2 regions of the Pseudalkalibacillus sp. NRS-1564 genome follow, and region 1 is predicted to be linked to the other one. Evidence: a T-box and tRNA genes for the amino acid it is inferred to sense, from the RefSeq annotation. Region 1 holds a T-box; the other holds one or more tRNA genes.
The links. A T-box is a leader RNA that pairs with one kind of tRNA and senses whether it is charged. The one in region 1 lies ahead of pheS (phenylalanine--tRNA ligase subunit alpha), so its partner is inferred to be a tRNA-Phe.
Positions count from the first base shown of each region.

Region 2: it has a tRNA-Phe gene. The T-box ahead of pheS (phenylalanine--tRNA ligase subunit alpha) is inferred to sense a tRNA for this amino acid. The anticodon was not compared.

Region 1 covers NZ_JBITPM010000019.1:9,499-14,883, reverse strand. Annotated here, with positions in the region: gene pheT (phenylalanine--tRNA ligase subunit beta) at 49-2,457, opposite strand; gene pheS (phenylalanine--tRNA ligase subunit alpha) at 2,485-3,519, opposite strand; T-box leader at 3,585-3,810, opposite strand; gene ACIFPW_RS10040 (TrmH family RNA methyltransferase) at 3,865-4,617, opposite strand; gene sspI (small acid-soluble spore protein SspI) at 4,756-4,962, shown strand; gene ACIFPW_RS10030 (M42 family metallopeptidase) at 5,003-5,385, opposite strand, start outside.
Region 2 covers NZ_JBITPM010000019.1:260,998-266,382, forward strand. Annotated here, with positions in the region: gene ACIFPW_RS11305 (Na/Pi cotransporter family protein) at 79-1,707, shown strand; gene ACIFPW_RS11310 (DUF456 domain-containing protein) at 1,809-2,291, shown strand; tRNA gene ACIFPW_RS11315 (tRNA-Asn) at 2,426-2,500, shown strand; tRNA gene ACIFPW_RS11320 (tRNA-Met) at 2,504-2,580, shown strand; tRNA gene ACIFPW_RS11325 (tRNA-His) at 2,603-2,678, shown strand; tRNA gene ACIFPW_RS11330 (tRNA-Ile) at 2,691-2,767, shown strand; tRNA gene ACIFPW_RS11335 (tRNA-Ser) at 2,778-2,870, shown strand; tRNA gene ACIFPW_RS11340 (tRNA-Met) at 2,927-3,003, shown strand; tRNA gene ACIFPW_RS11345 (tRNA-Phe) at 3,154-3,229, shown strand; gene ACIFPW_RS11350 (superoxide dismutase) at 3,500-4,111, shown strand; gene ACIFPW_RS11355 (hypothetical protein) at 4,160-4,450, opposite strand; gene ACIFPW_RS11360 (MFS transporter) at 4,552-5,385, shown strand, end outside.

The DNA of each region.
Region 1 (5,385 bases):
AGTATAAATAAAAATCCTCCCTATACACGTAGGGAGGATTTTCTGTAGTTATCGACGAAGGGCAGCTCCAAATTGTTCTTCTACTGCTGTAAGAACACGGTCATGTGCCTTCTTCACTTCTTCTTCTGTTAAAGTTTGTTCTGGATTGTAATATCTAAGAGAAAAGGCTAGTGATTTTTGACCTTCATCAAGATGTTCACCCTGGTAAACATCAAATAGTTGAATGTCCACAAGCTTAGATCCACCAGCTTCTTTAATGACTTTCTTCACTTCTCCAGCTTCAAGCGACTCACTGACAACAAGAGCCACATCTCTAGTAACAGACGGGAATCGTGGAAGCTTTTTGTATTGAAGGTGAGCAACATCTGCATTCAGTAACTTCTCTAGATTGATTTCATAAACGTATGTTTCACTCAAATCAAGATCTTTCTCAACTTCTGGATGAAGTTGACCGATATATCCGATGAGCTCATCATCGAGATAAACCGATGCTGTACGACCTGGGTGAAGCTTTGGCTCTTCTGCACGAGCGAACGAAAGACGATCCTCTAAACCAAATTCAACCGCTATTTCTTCGAGGATTCCTTTTACAACAAAGAAATCAGCGACTTTCTTTTCTTTTTGCCATAGGTGCTCTTGCCATAATCCTGACACTACGCCAGCAAGGTGTTCCTGTTCTACCGGAAGCTCATCACCTGGTAAGAACACAGAAGCCGTTTCATAGAAAGCAACATTATCTAGCTGACGGTTGCGGTTATACTGCGCTATCTCTAGAAGATGCGGAATCAGGCTAGTTCTAAGTTCACTTCTTTCTTCACTCATTGGCATCGCAAGACGAACAGCTTCGGCTGATTCATCAGAGAAGAAAAGACGTTTAGAAGGCGACGTAAGAGAATACGTTACTGTTTGGAAAAGACCTGCGCCTTCAAGCGTACGGCGAACATGGCGACGCTTCACTTGATATTCTGACAGCTGTCCTGGTGTACTTTCTGTAAGAGGTAGCGTTGCAGGAACATTATCATATCCGTAGAGGCGTCCTACTTCTTCAATTAAATCTTCAGAAATCGTTATATCCGGGCGGCGCGGCGGTACCTGAACGGTAAATGTGCCACCAAAGTTCTGATAAGAGAATTGCAGACGCTCAAAAATAGCAGCAACTTCTGTTTCAGAAATTTCTGTCCCAAGAACTTGATTAATTCGATTCACTTCAATACTAACGTCAAGAGCTTCGATGGTTCGAGATCCCTGTTCAGCAATACCTTTTAACACTGTTCCACCGGCAATTTCTTGAATGAGCTGAGCAGCGCGTTCGCTTGCACCAACAACGCGGTTTCGATCAATTCCTTTTTCAAAACGCGCACTTGAGTCACTACGTAACCCTAGATCTTTCGATGCTTTCCGAACAAGCTTGCTGTTAAAGTAAGCTGCTTCAAGCAAAATCGTTGTTGTGTCTTCTTGTACTTCAGAATCAGCACCACCCATAACACCAGCCACGGCAACGGGTTTTGAACCATTCGTGATGACAAGATGCTCATTCGAAAGCGTGCGTTCAGCATCATCGAGAGTGACAATTTTTTCTCCTTCAGTTGCGCGACGTATCACAACTTCCTTCGATCCAAACCGATTATAATCAAAAGCATGAAGCGGCTGTCCGTATTCCAAAAGAACATAGTTCGTAATATCCACTACGTTGTTAATTGGACGAATACCAGCAGAAACGAGGCGATTTACAAGCCACTGCGGTGATGATTTGATCGTTACGTCTTTAATAATGGAAGCTCCATAATAAGGATTATCTTCTTCATTCTCTACACGAACTGACACATACTCTTCAACGTCTTCATCCGAGCGAACAAGCTCTGGAGACGGAAGTTCAATTGAGCGATTCAATACTGCCCCAACTTCATAAGCGACGCCGATCATGTTCATCGCATCAGCTCTGTTTGGAGTAAGACCTAGCTCAAGAACTTCATCATTTAGATTCAAGTATTCAAGCGCATCTTCACCAGGTGTCACGTCTTCACTAAATACAAAGATTCCGTCTGCATACTCTTTCGATACAAGTTTACTTTCAATTCCAAGCTCCTGAAGTGAGCAGATCATACCATGAGAAGCTTCACCGCGAAGTTTTGCTTTCTTAATCTTAAAATTGCCTGGAAGTACAGCCCCAACTTTTGCTACTGCTACGTACTGTCCTTGAGCAATATTTGGTGCTCCACAAATAATTTGGACCGGCTCTTCTTCACCAACATTCACCTGACAAATATTCAACTTATCAGCATCAGGGTGTTGCTGACATTCAAGAACGTGACCAATAACCACGCCGGTAATTCCTTTATTAAGCTTTTCGACTGTTTCAACCTCAATACCACCCTTAGTAATCAGATCTGCCAGTTCATCAGCTGAGTAACTATCTAAATCTACATACTGCTGTAGCCAATTCATTGATACGAGCATGTTTTCTCCTCCTAACTTCCAATCATATTATAGTGAATTAAATTGTTTAATAAATCTGCTGTCATTCGTGTAGAAATGACGTATGTCATCAATACCATATTTCAGCATAGCGATCCGTTCTGGTCCCATACCAAATGCAAACCCAGTGACTTTCTCAGGATCGAAGCCGGACATGCGAAGTACATTCGGATGTACCATACCGCCTCCAAGAATTTCTATCCATCCGGTTCCTTTACATACAGAGCAGCCATTCCCGCCGCAATTAAAGCAAGAAATATCCATCTCTACAGAAGGCTCAGTAAATGGGAAGAAGCTTGGGCGAAGACGGATTTCACGTTCTTCTCCAAACATTTTCTTCGCAAATGATTGGAGCACACCTTTTAGATCACTCATGCGAACATTCTCACCAACCATTAGTCCTTCAATTTGCATAAACTGATGGGAGTGTGTTGCATCATCTGTATCACGGCGATAAACTTTACCTGGCACGATGATTTTAACAGGACCTTCTCCATTTAACTTCTCCATCGTTCTAGCTTGCATTGGAGAGGTATGCGTTCTTAATAGCGTTTCTTCAGTTATATAGAATGAATCCTGCATATCTCGAGCCGGATGATCCTTAGGAAGATTTAACGCTTCGAAATTATAATAATCGGTTTCAACTTCTGGTCCTTCCGCAATCGAGAATCCCATACCAAGAAATAGGTCTTCAATTTCTTCGATTACCCTCGTTAGTGGGTGATGATTTCCTCTCTTAATTGGACGACCCGGCAGAGAAATATCGATCGTTTCTTTCTTTAATCGTTCTTCTACGGCTGCTTTTTCTAAGCGAGTCACTTTCTCCTCTAATTGATCCGAAATCGCTGAGCGAATTTCATTAACGAGCTGCCCCATTTTCGGACGTTCTTCTTTAGACAATTTCCCCATACCTTTAGAAATTTCTGTAATTGGACCTTTTTTTCCAAGGTATTTCACTTTGATATCCTGCACTTCTTTCATTGAAGAAGCTTGCTGAATTTCTGATAGTGCTTCTTCTTTCAACGTTTGTAAACGCTCTTGCATCTTTTCAACCTCCACTTCATTTTCGTGTTTGCTTCTTTTTGCAATAAAAAAATCCTCGCTCCCCAGAAAGGGGCGAAGATTTGATTTCGCGGTACCACCCTAATTCACCGATAGAGTACACCTATCAGCCTTAAGCAAAGAATAACGGCTTGTAAACCGATCCGCTTTCGAACGAACAAAGCGGCAACTCCAGAGTGAATTCGGCAGCGTCCCAATAGAAATGCTTTCAGTCTCGGCATTTCCTCCCTGCAAAGGCAGCGGCAGCTTACTACTCTCCATCATTGTTTTTAACATATATAAGTTGCTTTTAATTATAGAAAAAAATCGCTATATCCGCAAGCCTTATTATGAAGGTAACAATCCATACATCAGAATTCCTGCTGCAACGGCGACATTTAACGACTCTGCTTTACCATATATCGGAATATATACGTTCACGTCTGCTAAACGTTGAAGCTCGTCTGATACACCATTTGCTTCGTTTCCAAGAATGACAGCAAACTGAGATGATGAATCAAGCTCTTGATATGGCGTTCCTCCACTCACTTCTGTTGCGTATATAAGCATGCCAGCTTCTTTTAATTTCTGAACTTCTGTCACTAAGTCCCCTTTTATTACAGGAAGATGAAAAATAGATCCCTGGGTGGATCGAAGCACCTTACTGTTATAAGCATCAACGGTTCCATGTCCAAGTAGAAGGCCGTCGTATCCAGCACTATCTGCAGTTCGAATAATCGTTCCCAAATTACCGGGATCCTGAATGGCGTCCAGTAATAATAGTTTGCCATGACGAGGTAGTTCAGGCTCAACCATTTTACAAACGGCCATAATCCCCTGTGGTGTTTCTGTATGCGTTAGTTCTTGCATCACTTTCTCCGTAACAGTATAGACAACAGGAAGCTCTTTAAACGGATAAGCAGATAAGTCAGTGCCTTCTGTCACAATCAATTCTGTGATTGAAGCTTCAGCCTTCGCAGCTTCTTCTACAATATGTGGACCTTCAATGATATAAGAGAAAGCTTTCTCTCTACCCTTTCGCGTCTGAAGTTTTTTCCAATCTTTCACTTTTTGATTTTTAGCGGATTCGATAATCATTATGCTCTCCTTCAGTTTTCAATGTTTCCATTATAAAGGGTTGAAAGGGAAGATTCCAATAAAACTCATGAAATTTCTTCAATTCGCTCGTACTAATGAGGCTTGAACCAACAAGCGAATGAGAAAGGTGAGGTGGAAAGTATGGACCTTAACTTACGCAAAGCGATTCTCGCTAATATTAATGGCAACAACGAGGAGCAACTCGAAGCGACAATCCTCGACGCCATGCAAAGCGGAGAAGAGAAAATGCTCCCTGGGCTTGGTGTTCTTTTCGAAATTCTTTGGAAAGAAGCACCAGAAAATGAGCGAGAGCAAATGCTCTCTTATATGGCACAGGGTGTAAATTAACAAGCAAAATCCGGTGGCAAGAGCCACCGGATTTTGTGTTCTAGTTAAAGATAATTTCTTTCACAGTATCAGCATCAAGCTTTTTAATCACTTCAACAATCAAATTAACTGCATTCTCAAAATCGTCACGATGAAGAATCGCTGCGTGAGTATGAATATAGCGTGTGGCAATTGTGATGGAAAGTGCAGGTACTCCATTTGCTGTTAAATGAATTTTACCTGAATCTGTCCCACCGCCTGCAATAGAGTCAAACTGATAAGGAATATTGTTCTCATCAGCTGTATCTGTTACAAAGTCACGAAGACCTTTGTGACCGACCATTGAAGCATCATACATAATAATTTGAGGACCTTTCCCCATTTTGGATTGAGCGTCCTTATCACTTACTCCAGGAGTATCACCAGCGATACCAACGTCAACCG
Region 2 (5,385 bases), 250 kb from region 1:
AGCGATGTAGATAATAGACAAGGGACTTTGTTGAGTATTGTCGAAAAAAATAAAACGTAAGTGCAAGGGGTTGAAATGATGGAACTCAACGTTCAGGAGATGATCTTTCAGTTTGTGGGAGGTCTTGGTATTTTCCTGTTTGGACTAAAGTATATGGGAGACGGCCTTCAACGATCAGCAGGTGATCGATTAAGAGACATTCTCGATCGTTTTACGACTAACCCGTTTATGGGTGTGCTCGCTGGGGTCATTGTAACTATTCTCATACAAAGTAGTTCAGGAACAACGGTTTTAACAGTCGGTCTTGTTAACGCAGGATTTATGACTCTGAAGCAAGCAATTGGCGTTGTAATGGGTGCGAACATTGGTACAACTGTTACAGCATTTATTATTGGTTTTCCTATTAAAGATTACGCACTTCCAATTATAGCCATCGGTTCTTTGTTAATTTTCTTCTTTAAAAACAAGAAAATTAACTACGCTGGTCAAATCGTCTTCGGATTTGGTGCGTTGTTCTTTGGACTTGAATTAATGAGTACGGGAATGAAACCACTTCGTAGCCTTGAGGCTTTCCAAGAATTAACAGTAAGCATGAGCTCGAACCCACTGTTAGGCGTTGTGATCGGTACAGTATTTACTGTCATTGTACAAAGTTCCAGTGCGACAATTGGTGTATTGCAAGGTCTTTATTCACAGAACGCAATGGATATTCAAGCTGCATTACCAGTTCTGTTTGGAGATAATATCGGTACAACGATTACCGCAGTTCTTGCTTCTATCGGTGCATCCGTTGCCGCTAGACGTACAGCACTGACTCACGTTATTTTCAATTTAATTGGAACGGCGCTTTTCCTAATATTCTTATTCGCCTATACGCCGTTTATTGAATACTTAAGAGATGTATTAAACTTAACACCGGAAATGACGATTGCATTCGGACACGGGATCTTTAACATTACAAATACTGTTATCCAGTTCCCATTCATTGCCGGACTTGCCTATCTCGTTACAAAAATTATTCCTGGTGATGATGCAACGATTGAATATAAGCCAAAACACCTTGATCCAGTATTTATCGAACGCTCTCCATCTGTTGCATTAGGACAAGCTAAAGAAGAAGTGATTCGAATGAGCGGATTTGCTTATAAGGGTGTTAAAGAAGCATCAAATTATTTAACATCTAAGAGTCAGAAGAGCGCTGAAAAAACCGCTCAGTATGAAGAAGCTATTAACAACCTGGATAATAAAATTACAGATTACCTTATCCAATTATCAGCAACTTCTCTGTCTGGAGATGAGTCGACACGACACGGTATGCTAATGGACTCAGTTCGTGATATCGAGCGTATTGGCGATCATATGGAGAATATTGTTGAGTTGGTTGATTATCAAATAAGCAATAAAGTGAAGATGACTGACGTTGCTATGAAAGACCTTGATGAAATGTTTAATCTGACTCTTTCTGCACTCAATGAAGCCTTTGATGCACTTGATAAATGGGATGTAGCTAAGGCGCAGGAAGTTGTTAAGCTAGAAGATAAGATCGACAAAATGGAAAGAACGCTTCGTAAGCAGCATATCCTTCGTCTAAATGAGGGTGAATGTACTGGAAGTGCTGGAATTGTTTTTGTTGATATCATCAGTAACCTTGAGCGTATTGGTGACCATGCGGTTAATATTGCAGAAGCCGTCATTGGAGAAGAATAAATGTGGGAAGCAGAGGGATGCCTCTGCTTCTTTTTATCATTATATAGAAGAAAAGTGACATCTCCGCTAAAATAGAGTCAAGTTGAAGGGAGGTTAAAAGCGTGGATATTCTATTATGGTGCCTGATCATTGCGTCATTCATCATTGCATTTGTGGGATTGATTTATCCAATTATTCCAGCCGTACTATTTATTTATGTTGGGTTTATCCTGTATGGGGTGTTTTTTGATTTTGGTTCAATGACTATTTCCTTTTGGATTGTTGAAGTTCTGCTGACGATGCTATTATTTGTTGTGGACTATGCTAGTAATTTATTTGGCGTGAAGAAGTATGGAGGGTCAAAGGCGGCGATATGGGGGAGTACAATTGGTTTACTTGTTGGCCCATTTGTCATTCCGTTTGCAGGGATCATCCTTGGACCATTTATCGGGGCTATCTTAGCTGAACTAGTTATTCATCGAAAAGCTTTTAAAGAATCTGTTCAAGTAGGTGTAGGTTCATTGCTTGGTTTTCTTGGTGGAGCTGTTATGAAAGGATTACTCCAAACGATTATGGTGGTTGTGTTCCTAGTGTATGTCCTATAAGTTCTTGATGACAAAATGAAAGCGTGATATAGTATTTTCATAATTGAAATTAAGATTAATTCAATTAAATTTGAAAAACTTATTGACTCTTTCTTTATCCATATGATATATTAGTTCTTGTCGTTAAGAAATATTCCACAGTAGCTCAGTGGTAGAGCTATCGGCTGTTAACCGATCGGTCGTAGGTTCGAATCCTACCTGTGGAGCCATATGGCGGTGTAGCTCAGCTGGCTAGAGCGTACGGTTCATACCCGTGAGGTCGGGGGTTCGATCCCCTCCGCCGCTACCATATATTTCAACGATACAACATGGCGGTTGTGACGAAGTGGTTAACGCACCGGATTGTGATTCCGGCATTCGTGGGTTCAATTCCCATCAGCCGCCCCACTTATTACATAAGGACCCTTAGCTCAGCTGGTTAGAGCTGACGGCTCATAACCGTCCGGTCGCAGGTTCGAGTCCTGCAGGGTCCACCAAATGCATATCGGAGGAATACCCAAGTCTGGCTGAAGGGATCGGTCTTGAAAACCGACAGGGGCTTAGTCGCCCGCGGGGGTTCGAATCCCTCTTCCTCCTCCATTTTCTAAAAGTTAGCTTTCTAAAAAATGGATGCAAATTAGGTTCTTTTACATCATCGCGGGGTGGAGCAGTTCGGTAGCTCGTTGGGCTCATAACCCAAAGGTCGCGGGTTCAAATCCTGCCCCCGCAACCAAAATAAAATTCTTACTACGTCGAACATACTTCTTTGTTAGAATTTAAATGGAGTGCTCTAGGGGCAACCTAAGCTCATAGCAACTCCAAATTATTTTGAATGTAAATGCAAACTACATACTAATTAAAATTAATACTGATAACATGATTCGGCTCTGTAGCTCAGTCGGTAGAGCAGAGGACTGAAAATCCTCGTGTCGGCGGTTCGATTCCGTCCGGAGCCACCACTCAATAAAGATCCCACTCGTCAAATAATGACGAGTTTTTTTATGTTTTATGTATGTTATTACGATGTTAATTCTCGATTTTTTCTTTTAAGATGTTTAATTCCATATACTGAGGGGAAACTTTATCTGTGTTGCGGAAATTCAAAGGTTTATTATTTGAAAACGCATGACAATTCTGCTAGTGTAAACTTGTGACGACATCATGTTCAAGTGGTGGCTAACGCTACCCTAACAGCAAGTTACATACTATATTTAAGGAGGAGATTCACAATGGCTAAATTTGAACTACCAGAACTACCTTACGACTACAATGCACTAGAACCACACATCGACGAAGAAACAATGAAGATCCACCACGACAAGCACCATAACGCATATGTAACAAAATTAAATGGTGCACTAGAAGGTCATGAGGAGCATGCATCTAAGAGCCTTGAAGATCTTCTTGGCAACCTTGACGCACTTCCTGAAGGCATTCGCACTGCTGTTCGAAACAATGGTGGCGGGCACGCTAACCACTCACTTTTCTGGCAATTGCTAAGCCCTAACGGTGGCGGCGAACCATCAGGTGATCTAAGCGAAGCACTTAAAAAGAAATTTGGTAGCTTTGAAAGCTTCAAAGAAGAATTTGCTAATGCTGCAGCTGGTCGTTTTGGCTCAGGCTGGGCTTGGCTAGTAGTAAAAGGTGGAGAACTTGAAGTAACAAGCACTCCAAACCAAGATACTCCAGTAATGGAAGGTGTTACACCAATTCTTGGGCTAGATGTTTGGGAGCATGCTTATTATCTTAAGTATCAAAACAAACGTCCTGATTATATCGCTGCATTCTGGAATGTAGTTAACTGGGATGAAGTTGCAAAGCGTTACGAAGCAGCTAAATAATTTACCAAGCTTTCAAAACCCCCGACATTTATGTTGGGGGTTTTTCTATTATGGTTCGATTAAGGTATAAATTGTTCCTAAATGGTGTAGCATGAAATTTATTATAAAATCTGTAAAATCACAGCCAGTTTCAAAATCATGAGGTGTACAAATCAGAACTTGATGATCTGTGATGGTTAAAGAGATGAGATCAATTCGATATTGGATTTGAAGATAGTGCCTCATCCTATAAATAAAGAACGAGTGTTCATCATCTCCTATAAGATGTTGAACGCTTTGAAGTAGTTGGATTTGACTGTTTTCAGAAATGTAGTCTGTCCGATATAGAAAGTAATACATACCCAGTCCCCTTTCAAAAACAGTTTATCCTTTTTGTTTCATCCGCATAACGAACAGAATTTAAGTCAAAATAAGGGTGGATGAAAAAAGGGGAGTTTGTTATGAAAGTTATAAAACATATGATTGGTGAGATAGAGGTAACAAAAGATTTGTTGTTATTACTTACAATCGGTGGTTTATACGCGCTGAGTATTGCGCTCTCAAATACGTTCGTAAATGTTTACTTGTGGAAGCAGTCTGGTGATTTTGCGGATATAGGTATATACAACCTTGCTGCGGTTATAAGTCAGCCGCTTACCTTTATTCTCGCAGGTAGATGGGCTAAAAAAATGGATAGAGTTATTGTATTGCGGATTGGAGTGATTTTTCTCGCTCTTTTCTATATAACAGTGCTTTTTCTTGGTCAGAACGCTAGTCATTTGCTTATCTTACTGGGCGCTTTACTCGGAATAGGGTTTGGCTTTTATTGGCTTGCATTTAATGTGCTAACATTCGAAATTACAGAACCGGACACAAGGGATTTCTTTAATGGATTCCTTGGTTTAATTACATCTTTCGCTGGGATGATTGGGCCAATATTTGCTGGTGTTATTATTTCAAGTCTAGAAGCATTCACGGGGTACAAAGTAATATTTGCCGTCTCACTTGCTTTGTTTTTCGCAGCTGTAATCTTAAGTTTCTTTCTCGAACGTCGTTCTGCCAAAGGGACTTTTTCATTTACACGTGTTTTTCAAGAAAGAAAAGCGAATACAGATTGGCTTAACATTTTACACGCGCATTTTTTTCAAGGTATAAGAGAAGGTACCTTTATTTTCATTATCGTTGTCCTAGTTTTTATTACGACGGAAAGTGAGCTTGCAATTGGTACTTTTGGACTTGTTAATTCAGGAGTATCGTTTTTAGCTTATTATTTGGCGACGAGATTGATTAAACCG